DNA from 2 places in the Bradyrhizobium sp. 63_E2_N1_3 genome. Region 1 is predicted to be linked to the other one. Evidence: riboswitches for the same ligand, from Rfam matches in the RefSeq annotation. Region 1 holds a riboswitch; the other holds the start of a gene.
What was found. Region 1 has a riboswitch for cobalamin ahead of AB7531_RS30570 (energy-coupling factor ABC transporter permease). Riboswitches for the same ligand answer to the same signal wherever they lie in the genome.
Positions count from the first base shown of each region.

Region 2: another riboswitch for cobalamin. It lies ahead of AB7531_RS31560 (TonB-dependent receptor); the one in region 1 lies ahead of AB7531_RS30570 (energy-coupling factor ABC transporter permease).

Region 1 covers NZ_CP197235.1:6,380,410-6,388,305, forward strand. Annotated here, with positions in the region: gene cobT (nicotinate-nucleotide--dimethylbenzimidazole phosphoribosyltransferase) at 5-1,057, opposite strand; gene cobF (precorrin-6A synthase (deacetylating)) at 1,068-1,817, opposite strand; gene AB7531_RS30570 (energy-coupling factor ABC transporter permease) at 1,866-2,543, opposite strand; cobalamin riboswitch at 2,581-2,798, opposite strand; gene cobA (uroporphyrinogen-III C-methyltransferase) at 2,844-3,575, opposite strand; gene AB7531_RS30580 (cobyrinate a,c-diamide synthase) at 3,572-4,882, opposite strand; gene cobM (precorrin-4 C(11)-methyltransferase) at 4,882-5,664, opposite strand; gene AB7531_RS30590 (cobalamin biosynthesis protein) at 5,661-6,029, opposite strand; gene AB7531_RS30595 (bifunctional cobalt-precorrin-7 (C(5))-methyltransferase/cobalt-precorrin-6B (C(15))-methyltransferase) at 6,026-7,207, opposite strand; gene AB7531_RS30600 (cobalt-precorrin-6A reductase) at 7,206-7,896, shown strand, end outside.
Region 2 covers NZ_CP197235.1:6,609,506-6,617,401, reverse strand. Annotated here, with positions in the region: gene AB7531_RS31580 (LysR family transcriptional regulator) at 1-76, opposite strand, end outside; gene AB7531_RS31575 (MBL fold metallo-hydrolase) at 170-997, shown strand; gene AB7531_RS31570 (Cj0069 family protein) at 1,020-2,096, opposite strand; gene AB7531_RS31565 (GFA family protein) at 2,257-2,664, opposite strand; gene AB7531_RS31560 (TonB-dependent receptor) at 2,803-5,151, opposite strand; cobalamin riboswitch at 5,352-5,559, opposite strand; gene AB7531_RS31555 (hypothetical protein) at 5,791-6,156, shown strand; gene AB7531_RS31550 (FixH family protein) at 6,259-6,651, shown strand; gene AB7531_RS31545 (efflux RND transporter periplasmic adaptor subunit) at 6,736-7,896, shown strand, end outside.

The DNA.
Region 1 (7,896 bases):
TGGATCAGGCCGGGCGATCCGGCACGTTGGCCTGCGCGAAGGTCGCCATGCCGTTGTGAAGGCTGCACGCGAGCCGCACCAGCGGCAGCGCGATGGCGGCACCCGATCCTTCGCCGAGCCTGAGATCGAGGCTGATCAACGGCTGCACGTTCAGCGCGCGCAGCACCAGCCGATGCCCCTGCTCCGCCGATTGATGCGACGGCAGCAGGAATGGCTGGCACGACGGGTTCAGCCGCACCGCCGCCAACGCGGCCACGGATACGATGAAGCCATCGATCAACACGGGAATGCGGGCTTGTGCAGCCGCAATGATGGCGCCGCAGATCGCCGAGATTTCGAGGCCGCCGACGGCGCACAGGATCTTTTCCGGCGAAGCACCTGCAACGCCATGCCGCACGATCGCAGCGTCGATCACGCGCGCCTTGTGCGCACGGCCGGCCGCATCGACGCCGGTACCGCTGCCCGCGATCTCCTCGGCACTGATGCCAAGCAGGCTCGCCGCAATCGCCGCCGACGTCGTGGTATTGCCGATGCCCATCTCGCCGAAGATCAGGAGATCGGGCCTGCCGGCGTCTGCGCGCGCGACTGCGCGCTGACCGGCTTCGAAGGCGAATGCCAGCTCCGTGGGGGTGAGCGCGGCTTCCACGCTGAAGTCGCGCGTGCCGCTGCGCGGCTTGTCGGTGACGATTCCTGCCATCTCCTCCTGTGCCAGCGTACCGGCGTCGACGACCTCAAGGTTTGAGCCAAGCTCACGCGCCAGCACCGAGATCGCGGCACCGCCCGAGGCAAAATTCGCCATCATCGCGATGGTCACTCCTTGCGGATAGGCCGACACGCCCTGCGCGACGATGCCGTGATCGCCGGCGAAGACGATGATCGGCACCCGCGCGGCACGCGGCTGCTCGGTCGCCTGCAGGCCCGCAAGCTCGACCGCAAGCTGCTCCAGCCGGCCGAGCGCGCCAGCCGGCTTCGTCAGTTGCGCCTGACGCGCGAGCGCCGCCTCGCGATGGACAGCGGAGACATCGGGGCATTTCCGGGTGACCCATTCAGGGAGCATGCTGCCTCGCTTACGGCCTGCGCTTGAGAATGTAGCTGTCCATGATCCAGCCGTGCCGCTCGCGCGCATCCTGTCGCGCGGCGATGATGTGCGGGCCGATCTCGGCCAGAACGCCCGACATGACGATCTGATCGGGCATGCCGAGATAAGCGCCCCACCAGATGTGCAGCCCCGCAGGATCGAGCGACTGGAACGCCGTGCCGCCGTCGAGCATCACCACCACGGTATCGACGCCTTGCGGCCAGCCGCCCTCGCGCAAGCGGCGCCCCGTCGTGACGAGGAAGGGTTCGCCGATGTCGTTGAGCGGCAGCGCATGCGCCGCGCACAGCGCCTGGATCGAGGTGATGCCGGGCACAACTTCGATATCAGGCAAGGGATCGAGCCGCCGCGCAATGCGCAGCGAGGAATCGTAGAGCGAAGGATCGCCCCAGATCAGCAGCGCGACCTTGCCATCATCACCGAGATGGCTGGCGATCGTCTGCGACCAGGCCGCGGCCACGGCCTCGTGCCAATCGTCCACGCCCTTGTGATAATCCGCTTCACCGGCATCGCGCACGGGAAGATCGAACTCGGCAATGCGCGTCGTTTGATTGGTGAGCACATCCGCGCAGATCGTCCGCCTGAGATCTGCGAGATCGGACTTCGCCGTCCCCTTGCGCGGGATCAGGATGAGATCGGCCGCGTTGATGGCTTGAACGGCGGCGCGCGTGAGCTGCTCGGGATCGCCGCAACCGATGCCTATCAGGGAGAGCGTGAGCATCGTGAGTGCGAAGGGCGGCCATCACGGCCGCCCGTTCGCTTGTCTCTCTCAAGCCGCGTTATGCAAACGCGGGGTAACGAGGCCGGGCGCGGTGACGCCGCGCAGCGACTTCGCCAGCGCCAGCACACCGAGGTCGGCCAGCGGCTCGATCACGATGACGAGCGCGTAGGAGGCCGCGAAGGTCGCGATGTTGACGAGGTTGGTCGCACCGAAGCCCGAGCCATAGAGCGCCCAGAACGCGACCCAGGCGATGACGCCGGCCTGATACGTGGTCGAAAGCGCCAGCGCCTGGCGATACCTGAGATCGACATAGGCGGTGTTGCGGGCAATGATCCGCGCGGCGATCGCCTGGATCCCGAACAGCGGCACCAGCAGCGTGGTGACGTTCATGCCGAATTGCGGCAGATCGGGCGGCTCGAAGAAGATGCCCTGGAACAACAGTCCGAACGCAAGGCCGAAGGCCGCGGGCGCTGCCCCAAACAGCAGGAACAGGGTCGAGCCGAGGATGAAGTGCACCTCGGAGACGCCGACCGGGAAGTGCGGCAGGATCTCGAAGAAGACGAACACGAGGCCCGTGGTGGCGAGCGTCCGCGCCGCGAACGACGTGATGCCCTGCTCGCGCACGGTCTCGACCGCGAGCTTCAGCGCAACGCCGCCGACGGCGATGCCGGTTGCGTAACTCAACACGAGCTTGGCGCCCGATACGACTCCGGGTTCGATATGCATGGTTCAGTTCCTTCCTGCCGTCACACCCGACGGCCTTGGCCACAAGACATGCACGGCCGGTCTCCTGGCTCGCGGTTCACTGGGGTTCTCCGGCCTTCCCGGGCCTTGCGGCCCAGTGGCTGATCGGAGTCCCTCACCGCTTACAGTCGCGGGGGCGGCTGGGGTTTTGGGCGGCGCAACTGTCCGCCCACCCCCATTCCCGATTATGCTCCGGCGGTTTGCGCCGCCTCGAGCACCATGCATCTCCTGTGTGCCCCTTTCGCCAGCCGGGCGTCAAGGGGCGAAGGGCGGCCGGGACGGTCATGACGGATAATCCCCGGCCAGTGCGCCGAACAGGATCACGGCGGCCGTCGAGGCAGCGCCGCCCCGCGCAAGTTGCTCGGCCAGCTCGGCAATGGTGGTGCGGACCAGCCGCTCGTCGGGACGACCGAGGGATTCGGCGAACAGCGCCGGGGTATCAGGCGCGAGGCCGTGCTCGATCAATTTTGCGACAAGCGCCGGAAAGGTGCGCCGGCCCATATAGACCACGGTGGTCGCTTCGGGATCAGCCAGCGCCGCCCAGTTCAAATTCTGCGGCAGCTCGCCGGTGACATCGGCCCCGGTCACGAACTGCACCCGGCGCGAGGTGTGGCGCCGGGTCAGGGGAATGCCGGCTTGCGCAGCGGCGACACAGGCCGAGGTGATTCCGGGAATGATCTCGTAGCCGATGCCAGCTTCGCGCAGCGCCTCCAGCTCCTCCTCGAGCCGGCCAAAGATACCCGCATCGCCCGATTTCAGCCGCACCACACGGACACCAGCCGCGGCATAGTCGACCAGCAGGCGGTTGACGTGGTGCTGCTTGGTCGAGGGCCGCCCTGCCCGCTTCCCGACCGCGACGAGATTGGCGCCGGGCCGGGCCAGATCGAGGATCGCACCGGAGGCGAGGTCGTCATAGAGCACGACGTCGGCATCGCGCAGCCGCGCGGCACCTTTGAGCGTGAGGAGCTCCGGGTCGCCGGGGCCGGCCGAGATGAAAGTGACAAAACCGCTCACCGATCCTCCGCGATCAGATGGAAGAACGTGCCGGTGGCATGACCGCGGCGCGAGCCGGTCTCGGCGATGACCGCGCCTGTTGCATCGTGCACGACCGCCAGCGGCGTATCCGGCTGCGCGATAATCGTCGAATAGTGGAACTCATGACCGCGCAGGCGCGCGCCGGCCTGATGGCCCGGCATCGGCGCGGCGAGCGCAGCGAGACGATAGCCGAGATGCATGCGGCGCTTGGCAAAGCTCGTCTCCAGTCCGAGCAGGCCCGTCATCTCATGACGGACGCCGTCGGCGTCGGTCAGAGCGGTTCCCAGCACCATGTAGCCCCCGCATTCGCCGTGCACCGGCCGTTTGTCAGCGAAGGCACGCAGACCGTCGCGAAAGCGAGCATTGGCCGCGATCTTCCCCGCGTGCAGCTCAGGGTAGCCGCCGGGCAGCCAGCAGACATCGGCACTCGCGTCAGGCGCTTCATCGGCAAGCGGCGAGAAGGTCGATATCTCGGCGCCCGCCGCGCGCCAGGCTTCCAGCATGTGCGGATAGATGAAGGAGAACGCGGCATCGCGGGCCAACGCAATGCGCTGCCCGGGCGGCGTCACATTCATGCCGTTTGCCGCCGGTTGCGGCGACCAGCTCGCTGCCGATCGCAGCACCGCATCGAGATCGACATGCTCGGCGACGAAGCGCGCGGCTTCGTCGATCAGCTTGCCGATCTCGGCCTGCTCCTCGGCCTGCACCAGGCCGAGATGCCGTTTCGGCAGGCTGATCTCGGCATGGCGCGGCAGCGCGCCGAACACGGCGATGCCGGCGTCGTTGAGTGCACGCCGCACGAGATCTTCATGACGTGGGCTGGCGACGCGGTTGAGCACCACGCCGGCAAGGCGCACACCGGCGCGATAGTCACGAAGGCCTGCGGCGATCGCCGCCGCCGTCTGCGCCTGTCCGGAGGGATCGATCACCAGCAGCACCGGCCAGCCCAGCATCTCAGCAATGTCGGCGGTGGCGCCGGTGCCGGAGACGCCGCGCGCGGCGACGCCGTCGAACAGGCCCATCGAGCCCTCCGCGAGCACGACATCGGCATCAGTGCCGCGACCGACGAGATGAGCTATCGCCCCGCGATCCATCGCCCAGCTATCGACGTTGACGGAAGCGCGCCCCGTCGCAGCGGCATGGAAGGCGGGATCGATATAATCGGGCCCGCTCTTGAAGCACTGCACGTTCAATCCGCGATTGCGCCAGGCGCGCGCCAGCGCCAGCGTCAGCGTGGTCTTGCCGACGCCGGAGGCCGGCGCGGAGATGACGAGCCCTGCCGGCATCACGATGCCTCCGGAAAGCGCGGATCGGCACCGACCGGCCGATAGCGGCGGTCGTAGTCGACGGCATAGAGACGGCTCTCGTCAAAATCCGCAGCACCAAGCGTCTTGCCGACTAGGATCAGCGCCGTGCGCTCCATCTCGGTGCCGACGGCGGCATCGAGCGTCGCCAGCGTGGCGCGAACGATGCGCTGGTCCGGCCAGCTCGCACGCCAGACGATCGCGACGGGGCAATCCGCGCCGTAATGCGGCGTGAGCTCTGCGACGACCTTGTCGAGCAGATGGATCGACAGATGGATCGCGAGCACCGCTCCGGTGGCGGCGAACGCTGCGAGCTTTTCGCCCTCAGGCATCGCGCTGGCGCGGCCCGGCGTGCGCGTCAGCACCACTGACTGGGCAAGACCGGGCAGCGTCAGCTCAGCCTCTAGTGCAGCTGCTGCAGCCGAGAAGGACGGCACGCCCGGCGTGACCGTGTAGGGAATACCGAGCGCGCGCAGGCGGCGAAGCTGCTCGCCCATCGCCGACCAGATCGCGAGATCGCCCGAATGCAAGCGGGCAACATCCTTGCCGTCCGAATGCGCGGCAGCGATCTCCGCGATGATCTCGTCGAGCGACAGCGGTGCGGTGTTGACGATGCGGGCGCCGGGCGGGCAATGCGCCAGCACGCCCTCGGGCACCAGCGAGCCCGCATAGAGGCAGACCGGACAGGCCGCGATCAAGTCGCGTCCGCGCAACGTCAGCAAATCCGGAGCGCCCGGCCCGGCACCGATGAAGTGCACCGTCATGCGCCGTCTCCTTCCGCGATCGCGGCGGTCGCGGTGCGATCCCGCGAGACCGCCCGCGTCGCAATCAATCGCGCGCGAGGGCCAGCCGCAACGAGCGCAGCGGCTTCAGCGACCGAGCCCGTGCCGAACTTTTCCGCGACGAGTTTTGACTGCGTCGGCGTGTGGATGTTAGCCAACGCTTCAGCCGAGACTGCCTTGATCGGCACGCCGCATTCGCGCGCGAGCTGTTTGAGCGGCTCCGCTTCCGCCTTGTCGCTAACAGTCGCGACCGCCGCAAGGCCCTCGGGACCACCGGCCGCCAGCAGCGCCTCGCGCAGCGAAGCCAGCGTGACATCCTTCTTGAATCCGAGTCCGGCGACTTTCATCGAACCGCACTCCATTGCACCACGGGCCGCGACGCTTCCCAGGACCGGTAGCGGCCGAGCGGCGCGGCATGGGCAATCTCGACCCGCATCAACTCGCCGCCATGGCGCTGGTGCAGCTCGCCGAGCAGCGCTTCCGTTTCCAGCGTCACCGCATGCGCGACGAGCCGAGCACCCGGCACAAGCCGTGACCAGATGGCATCGAACATCTCGATATCGAGACCGCCACCGATGAAGACCGCGTCCGGCGCTTCCAGTCCGGCAAGAGCTTCGGGCGCGCTCCCCGTGATGACGGTGATCCGATGCGCCAATCCGAACGCTGTTGCATTGCTGCGGATATTCGCGGCACGATCCTCGCGCGCCTCGATGGCGCTCGCCGTCCCGCCGCACAGCGCCCATTCGACCGAGATCGAGCCAGAACCCGCGCCGATATCCCACAGCCGCTCGCCGGGACGCGGCGCCAGCGCCGAGAGCGCCAGCGCGCGCACCGGCCGTTTGGTGATCTGGCCGTCGTGAGCAAAGAGATCGTCGGACAGGCCGGAGCTGCGGGGAATGCCTTGCCCGCCCCTCGCCTCGACGGCCACTGCGACCAGGTTTTCGGCGAGATCGCCCGCAAAGCCGTCGGCACGATGCTCAGCGATGCTTTCGCGCGCCCCGCCGAGCGCGGCGAGAGTCCAGAACGCCGAGGCGCCCCACCCGCGCTCGCTCAGCCATTTGGCGAGATCACCGGCCGCCTTGCCGTCACGCATGAGGCAAATGATGCGCGCACCGGGCGCCAGATACGGCACGAGACGCTCGAACGGCGCGGCATGAAGCCCGAGACAGGCAATGGCTTCGAGGCGCCAGCCGAGCCGCGCGGCGGCGAGCGAGAAGGTCGATGGCGCCGAATGCGCGATCCACTCGTTGGCATCGAGCTTCTCGGCGAGACTTGCACCGGCACCGTGCCAGAACGGATCGCCGGAGGCGAGTACCACCGTCGGCCGGCCGCGGCAGCTCACCACGATGTCTGCGTCGAACGGCACCGGCCACGGGCGACCGCGCCCCTCCACATCAGCAAGCGCGAGATGACGCTCGCCACCAAAAACAGTTTCTGCCTTGGCAAGCGCCTTTCGGCTTGCCTCGGACAGCCCGGCAAGGCCATCTTCGCCGATACCGATGATGGTCAGCCAGGGATCAGCCATGACGCGCGCCCTCATTCTGGGCGGAACCGCCGATGCGAGCTTGCTCGCCGCGGAAGTCGCACGCGCGCGCATCGACGCCGTGTATTCCTATGGCGGTCGCACTCGCGCGCCCGCCGATCAGCCGCTGCCGACCCGCATCGGCGGCTTCGGCGGCGTGAGCGGGCTTGCGGACTATATTCGCGGTGAGCGCATCACGCATGTGATCGACGCCACACATCCCTTCGCTGCCGAGATGAGCCGCCACGCGGTCCAGGCGTGCGCGCAAACGGGCACGCCGCTGATCGCGCTCGAGCGCGCGCCTTGGACGAAGGCGCCCGGCGACAACTGGATCGAAGTCGCCGACGTCACCGCCGCGGTCGCTGCGCTGCCCGAGACGCCGGCAAAAATGTTCCTCGCCATCGGCCGGCAGCACATCGCGCCATTCGCGAGCAAGCCGCAGCACACCTACACGCTGCGGTTCGTCGATCCGCCCGAAGCACCGCTGCCTTTCGCTGCGGACGTGATCGTGTCGCGCGGGCCGTTCACGTTCGACGGCGAGCTCGAGTTGATGCGCACGCGCGGCATCGCATGGATTGTCGCCCGCAATTCCGGCGGCGACGGCGCACGCGCCAAGATCGACGCGGCCCGCATGCTCGGCCTGCCCGTGATCGTGATCGCGCGGCCCGAGTTGCCCGATCGCCAGCGGGTTG
Region 2 (7,896 bases), 230 kb from region 1:
AGCAAGCCCGCGCCGCCGCGGTCAGATTGCGCTCGCGGTACACGGCTGCGAAGTAGCGAAGCTCGCGGATGTCCATAGGATATGCCTAGAGATAGTATCAATATTCAATATTTTACCTATAGATCGCCCGGTGGCAAGAACGCCCTGCTCACAACAGCAGGAACGCGCCATGAAGATCCAGCACCTCAACACCGGCACGATGTGCCCCATGGGCCGCCGCCTTGTGAACGGCACGGGCGGCCTGTTCCAGCGCGCCCGCCTGGTCTGCCATTGCCTGCTGGTCGAGACGAGGGACGGACTCGCTCTGGTCGACACCGGCATCGGTCTCGGCGATATCGCAACGCCCGATCGGCTCGGGGGCCGATGGCTGCGCCAGACCGCGCCGAGGCTGGATCCGGCGGAGACGGCGGTCGAGCAGGTGAAGGCGCTCGGCTACTCGCCCAGCGATGTGCGCCACGTGCTGCTGACGCATCTCGACCGCGACCACGCCGGCGGCGTGCCGGACTTTCCCCATGCCGCGATCCACGTCCACCGCGCCGAATACGACATGGCGGTGCTGCGCAAGCCCGCGCCGCCCGAAGGGCGTTATGTCACGGGGCAGTGGAGCCATGGGCCGGGCTGGACATTCTATGGCGAGGCCGGCGAGGACTGGTTCGGCTTCAAGGGCGTGCGCGCGCTCGGCGACAAGGAAGCCGACATCCTGATGATCCCGCTCGCCGGCCACACACTCGGCCATTGCGGCATCGCGGTGCGATCAGGCGAGAAATGGCTGCTGCATGCCGGCGACAGCTATTTCCACCACGGCCAGCTCGACGCGTCGCCGCACGTGCCGCTCATGCTCGGCTATTTCCAGCGCCGCGGCGACATGGATCGCAAGATGCGGATCGCCAACCAGGCGCGGCTGCGCGCGCTGAAGCTGAACCACGGCGACCGCGTGAGCATCGTCAACAGCCACGATCCCGTCGCCTATGAAAGCTGCCGCTGCGCTGCGCATTAGGGTGTCGAAGCCGGGCCGCCGGTTATGCGCCCGAACGCACTGCTTGAGTCCGGAGCAAGCGGTGCTTCACCGTTCGGGCGATTGCCGCCGGCGCGTCGTCGGGAATCGCAAAGCATGAGCTCGCGTTGATTTCGCACAGGACGTAGGTGTCGGTACCGGCGGCGTCGCGGGGCCCGTACAGGAAGTCGGCGTCCCAGATCACCGGCAGCGACGGTTCGTCGATGCCGAGCGTGTCCATCAGCTGCGGCGTCCATTCGTCCTCCATCGATCTTCGGAGCGCCTGGAATTGCGGAGCATCGGGTCCGTGCATGATCCGTGGGCCCGGCTGCGCCTCAGGTGCGTCGGGGCCTTCCGGCGGCGGGATCAGCGCCTTGATCAATTGATGCCCGAAGCCCACGACCTCAGCGCCGCTCATGTAGCAGCGGATCATGCCGTCGGGCAGGCGGGGTTGGAACGCCTGGTCGATGATGCAGCCGCCCCATCCGAAATACGGTTCGCAGCGGGCGAGCAAGGCATCGAGCGGCATGTCCTCGGGTAGACTGCCGCGTTGGGCATGCAGCACGCGAACCATGGCGTCCGCGTTGGGCAGGGCCTCCACCTTCCACACCCCTTGGCCACCATTGCCGCGATTTTGCTTGAGCACGCGCGGACCGTTCGCCTGAAGGCGCGAAGGAAATTCGGCGCGGAAGCTTGCGGCGGTGTCATAGCGATGCGTGTCGGCTCCCCAGCCGAGATGACGCGTTCGGTAGAGCACGTCCTTGACGCCCATCTTCAGGATCACGTCGGGATGTGCGCTCACCCATGGCCCTTGCGCCGCAACGTCGCGAAGCAGCGGGTCGAGGGCCTCGCGCGTCTTGCCCTGATGGATCGGATCGACCCAGACGAGCACGCCATCGACGGCGAGCAGTTGATCGCGGACGGCGTCGGCGAAGATCTCGTCGTAGATCACCGGCCGGGCTTCGATGCCGACCGCGGCGAGTGCTTCGAAAACGCGGACGAAGCGGCTGTTTTGTGCCGTCGTGTCCCGGCGCGCGGCAGCGTCGCCGCGGGAGAGGATGGCAACGGTAGGGCGGAGAGGAGGGTGGCGTTCGGTATCCATGCGCAAGCTCCACGAATGGCGTGCTGCGCAGAGCTTGGACCGAGGTCTCACGGGGAGTCTGCTTCGTCCCCACGCCGATCAATCTACGTGAGATCGTCCGGCCGTTGCAAGATGGTGTTTGTGCGGTTCCATCCAGACGGCGAACGCTTCGCGCGCGCCGCTACGGTGGCGGAGGATAGCGGTCGAATGTCGGCAGTTCGTGCGCGCGCTCCATCCATCGAAGGCGCTCTGCGACCTGGATGTGCATCGTCGCCGGTACGGCATCGGGATCGTCGTAGGTCGCGCTCTGGACGTCGATGACCCCGGGTAACATGTCGGCATTGACATAAAACAGGCCGGTTCCGCAGTCGCCGCAAAAGTGCCGCCAGGCATGTTCCGAGGAGTGATACACCTTGGGCTCGCCCTTGGTCACCTTGACGGCATCGTCCGCGTACATCGTCCAGCCGACGACGGGAGCGCCCGCGTGAAGCCTGCAATCGCGGCAGTGACACAGCGCGTGCACGATCGCTTCGCCCTCGACCTGATAGCGGATTGCGCCACAGTGACAACCGCCGGTGATGGTGCTCATGCGTTCCTCCCGATGGAAGCGAGGTTTCGTTGATCGATAGCTCTCGAGACCCGCGGCTTCAACGGCGCAATCGATTTGCGATTGCGTCCTACTGTCGCGTGACACCTCCCGCCACGGCGCGGACGAGGTGATCCGCGACTACCACTTGAACGAAGCCGCGACCTCGTAGCTGCGCGGCGCGCCCAGGATGATCTGGTCGGTGTAACCCGGATCGCCCCAGGCCGCGTAGAGCTTGTTGGTCAGGTTCCTCACGCGAAAGCTGATCCGGGTCTGGTCGACGCCCGGGAAATAGGCTTTTGGAATATCGACGAACGCGTATGCGTCGAAGATCGTGTAGGCGTCCATCGTGACCAGATTGTCCTGGAAGTTGAAGCGGTCGCCGACGTGACGGACGAGGCCGCCGATCTCCACCGGCAGCTTCGTGTCGAAGCGATAGGAGGCGCCGGCGTTGGCGATGAAGTTGGGAACGTTGGGCGGCGTCTTGCCCGAATAGGACTGGAAGTCGCCATTGCCGTCGACATAGGTGAAGTCGATGAAGCGCGACTGCACGAAGGCGACGTTGCCCCATAGTTTCAGGCCCGCGACCGGATTGACCGCGGCGGCAATCTCGACGCCCTTGGAGGCCATCTTGCCGGCGACGTTGAAGAGGATGCCGCTTTCGGGGACGTAGACGTTCTTGCGCTCGATGTCGAAGGCCGAGAGCGTGGCCTCCGCGCGCTTGTCGGCCGACAGCAGCTTCACGCCGGTCTCGTAGGTTCGCGACGTCGTGAGCAGCAGCGGCGTCGTGGGCCTGAGGATGAAGATGTTCGCGACCGTCGGGTCCGCCGCCGTCGCGTACTGGCCGTAAAGCATCACGCCGGGCGCGATGTCCCAGGTGTAGCCGATGCGTCCGGTGACCGGATTGAACGTCTTCGAGAAAGGATAGCTGGCTTTCAGGAGGCCAGTCTCGTCGAAGCGGGTCCGCGACAGCTCGATATTCTCAAAACGGATGCCGCCGATCAGCGCGAAGGTCGAGGTCAGCTTGAGCCGGTCCTCGAACGACAGCGAGGTGGTGTCGAGATGGGTGTAGATCTTCTCGTCGCTGCGCGGGCCGTAGAGGCCGCGGTCCGGATTGAGGAGATCGACGTAGTCATTGAAGAACAACGTGTCCTGCGAGACGTTGAACTGGTTGCTGCTCGCCGCCACGGTGGCGACGAAGCGATTGTCCATTCCGGCGACGTTGGAATTGACGGTGAGGTCGGTGATGTTGCCGTAGAGCCGCTGCGCGTGATCGAGCGCCAGGCGCTCGCGGTAGATGCTCTGCGCGCCTGCGAAATTGCCTACGGTCTGGTCGAACGACGAGATCTCGTTGTTGAACCAGTGCCGGTGGGCGTCATAGCCGTAGACTTGGCTTTTCAGCGAGATGTTGTTGGTGATGTCCCATTGAAAGCCGCTGCGCAGCCAGAGCTCGTTGGCGCCGCTGTGATTGTCGAGCACGTTGTAGTTCGTGGTCAGCGTGCGCGCGTCGATGGTGACCGGGACCGGCGTGCCGCCGCCGAGGTAATAGTTGCTCCAGACGCCGGACACGATGCCGTACGTCGGCACGATGCCCGGCGCGTTCGCCGGCACCAGCGGCGTCCCCCAGTAGAAGCGGTCGTTGTCCTGCCTGTATTCGGTTGCGCCCCAGATCTTCAGGTTCTCGTTGACGCGATAGTTCAGCTGGCCCGAGACGTTGCTGAGCTTCGAATAGGTGTCGTCGATAAAGCCCTTGTTGTTGAAATGGCTGATATCGAAGCGGTAGTCGAGGCCGTTGATCAGCGTGCTGCCGCCCGATCCGTAACCGGCGCGATAGCCGTTGAAGGAATCGTAGGAGGTGAAGGCGTCGTTGACGATTGGTCCGGTGTGCGGCGCCTTGTTCACGTAGTTGATGGCGCCGCCGGTCGCACCGAGGCCCGCCACCAGCGAGTCCGGTCCCTTGATGATCTCGACCTGCTGGAGGCCAGCCACGTCCATGGGACGGCCGGTCATGGTCGACGGCCCGATCGGGATGCCGTTGTAGAGCGTGGAGATCTGGTCGCCGGAAAAGCCACGCATCGAGAAGATGGCGGGCGCGCCGGGCGCATCGCCGCCGGTGACGCCGACTGCAGCCTTGGCGACGTCGGTCGTGGTCCGGATGCCCAGGTCCTGCATCGTCCGCTGACTGATGACCTCGACGGTCGCCGGCATCTCGCGCGCCGTGATGCCGAGCCGGGAGCCGACATCGGTGACGGCTGCCGTGTTGAGCGGCGTCTGCACCGGGCCGCTCGGAGCTTGCGTGGCCGGAACGGCGACAGCAGGGGCGCCACGATTGCGTCCCGCGGCGCGCCGGGCGGCGCGCTGCTTCTGAGTGCCGGGGCTGACGGCAGGAGCCTGTCGCGGCGCAGGCGGCGACACGATCACCGGGCCGACCTCCCGGGAGCGGTTGTCCTGCGCCGCGCTTTGCGCGAGCGCCGCGGACGACAAGGACACCGACGAGAGCAGAGTAATCAGGAAAGCACGCGATAACGCTGGCCTTGCGCCAGCACGGAAATGAAAATGTTGCACAACAACGCTCTGCGGCGACGCAAACAAACCGTCACCGCGGTTGCCTTAGTCATCCACCTTCGCCCCAGGCGGCGGATGCACCGGCTACTTGTCCGACATCAGGGCACCCCGCCCAATGCGTTCGCGCGTGACCATGGCTGGCAGCAGGTTTCCTGGCTCGCGGGTCATCGCCTTCGACCACCTTCCCAGAGGCCCAAGCGGGGCTCCAGTGGTTTGTTTGGTCGTCGACTATCCGCCTACAGTTGCGGGGGCAGCCGCGGAATTGCCCACTGAGGTGGACGCACCGCATTCCCTTGAAGAGTCCTTGCGGACACTACCGATCACGAAACTGGCATCAGGGGATGAGCGCGTCAACATCCGCGCGGGCTGCTGGACGGGCTGGTCGGTCGATGGTGGCCTTGTGTTGCTGTTTTGCACGATAGTCCGAAGGACCGCGTCGAAACGTCCAACCCGGCCTCCGGACCAGCCTGGGTAACGAACGCTTGACCACGATCAATGACTGCCTTTGGTGCCCGAATATGCTACTGAGGCCGAGTTCCGGCCTGACAAAGTAAGTCGATATTGATGCAGTTCGTCCGTACCATCCTGGCAGTCGCCATCGCCATATCCTTGGCGATGCTGCCGGTTGGCGCGTCCGCGGCGAACCTCGCAATGTCGTCGGATGGCATGCAGACGGCCATGCACATGAGCGGCGACGCCGACATGTCGATGGACGATTGTTGTCCCGACATGAAGGGAACAGGCTCCCATAGCGGCGGCTACAAGTGCGGGATGGGCTTCTGCTGCGTCGGTGGGATCATCGCGCTCGGTGATGTCAGGCCCGTGGCGTTCGAGCGTCTCGCCGTCATGGCCAGCACGTTGGCTATTCCCCCGGATCAGGTCGTTTCCTTCCGCGGCGGCAGTCCTCCTTTCCGACCTCCTCGAATCTGATCTCGCAAAGCCCGAGACGCGAGCGGCATGCCTGCTCGCGACGACGACTGACGTGCGCGCTTCACGCGCCACGGCGAAAGATCAATTCATGAGGACAAGACAATGCTTTCCAAAATCCGCACCGCGGCTCTCGCCGCCACCCTTTCGCTTGCCGCTTCAGCCGCGATGGCGGGCGCGGGCGACTACGCCTTCGAGCCCGTCACTCCGCAGATGAGGAAGGGCGAAGACGTCACGCTCGCCGTTCGCCTGACGAACAAGCAGTCCGGCAAGCCGATACCGGACGCAGTCATCTTCAAGACCCGCCTCGACATGGCCCCGGACGGGATGGCCGAGATGGAATCGGCGGTCGCGCCGCTGCCGTCCAGGGAGCCTGGTGTGTACGCCTTCAAGACGGACCTGCCGATGGCTGGCCGCTACCAGATGACGCTGTCCGTGAAGGTGCAGGGCGAACCGGAGACCGTCACCGGCAAGGTGATCGTCACGGCGGTCAAGTGAGCGTTCGGGCGCTGCCCGGCAGCGCCCGACATTCCCCCTTTTCCTTCACACGGACGCGCGCTCCCGGGTGCGCGGATACACGACATGAAAACGCTGCGTCTCCTGACGGCACTTGCGCTGGGCGGCGGCCTGGTCCTGGCCGGCTACTACTGGCATTCGAACGGTGCGGGCTGGCTCGCTGAGGCCGACATATCATCGGCTGCGGCCGCCGCGGAGCGAACTCCGCTCTACTACCGCGATCCAAGCGGCGCGTCGCTCTGGTCTGCGGGTCCGAAGAAGGACGACCGCGGGCGGGACTATCTGCCGGTCTACGACGACGATGGAGCGGCCGTCGCGCCGGCGCTACCGAAGGCGCAAGCGGCTTCGCCGCGAAAAATCCTCTACTACCGCAATCCGATGGGGCTGCCCGACACGTCGCCCGTCCCAAAGAAGGATCCGATGGGGATGGACTATGTCGCCGTTTACGAAGGCGACGACACCGACGACGGCACGGTGAAGCTGTCGCCCGGCAAGATCCAGCGCGCGGGCGTGAAGTCCGAGCCCGTCACGCGGCGCTCGATCCGGGTCTCGGTGAAGGCGCCCGGCACGATCCAGCTCGATGAACGCCGCGTGTCGGTGATCGCGATGCGCGCCGAAAGCTTCGTGCAGAAGGTCGCCGACGTGACCACCGGCACGCGCGTGAAGGCCGGCCAGCCGCTGATGGAAATCTACAGTTCGGCGGTGGCGTCCGCAGCGGCGGAATATCTTGCGACGATCACCTCCAAGACGGTCGGCGGTGTCGAGATGTACGGCCGCGGCTCGCGACAGCGGCTGGTCAATCTCGACGTTCCCGAGTCCGTCATTGCGGAGATGGACAAGACGCACACCGCGCCCGTCGCCATACGCTGGTCTGCGCCGCGCGACGGGGTCGTGCTCGAACGCAATGCGATCGAAGGGATGCGGGCCAATCCCGGCGACGTTCTGTTCCGGATCGCGGACACCTCGGTGGTCTGGGCGCTGGTCGACGTGGCCGAGCGCGATCTCGGCAACATCGCGGTGGGGCAGTCAGTCGCGGTGCGCGCGCGCAGTTTCCCCGGCCGGACCTTCACCGGGACCATCGCCGTCGTCTATCCGCAGGTGAACCGCGACACGCGCACCGTTCGCATCAGGATCGAGCTCGCCAATCCGGACGCGGTGCTGCTGCCCGACATGTACGTCGATGCCGACATCGACACGGCCGATGCCGCGCCCGTCCTGGCGATACAG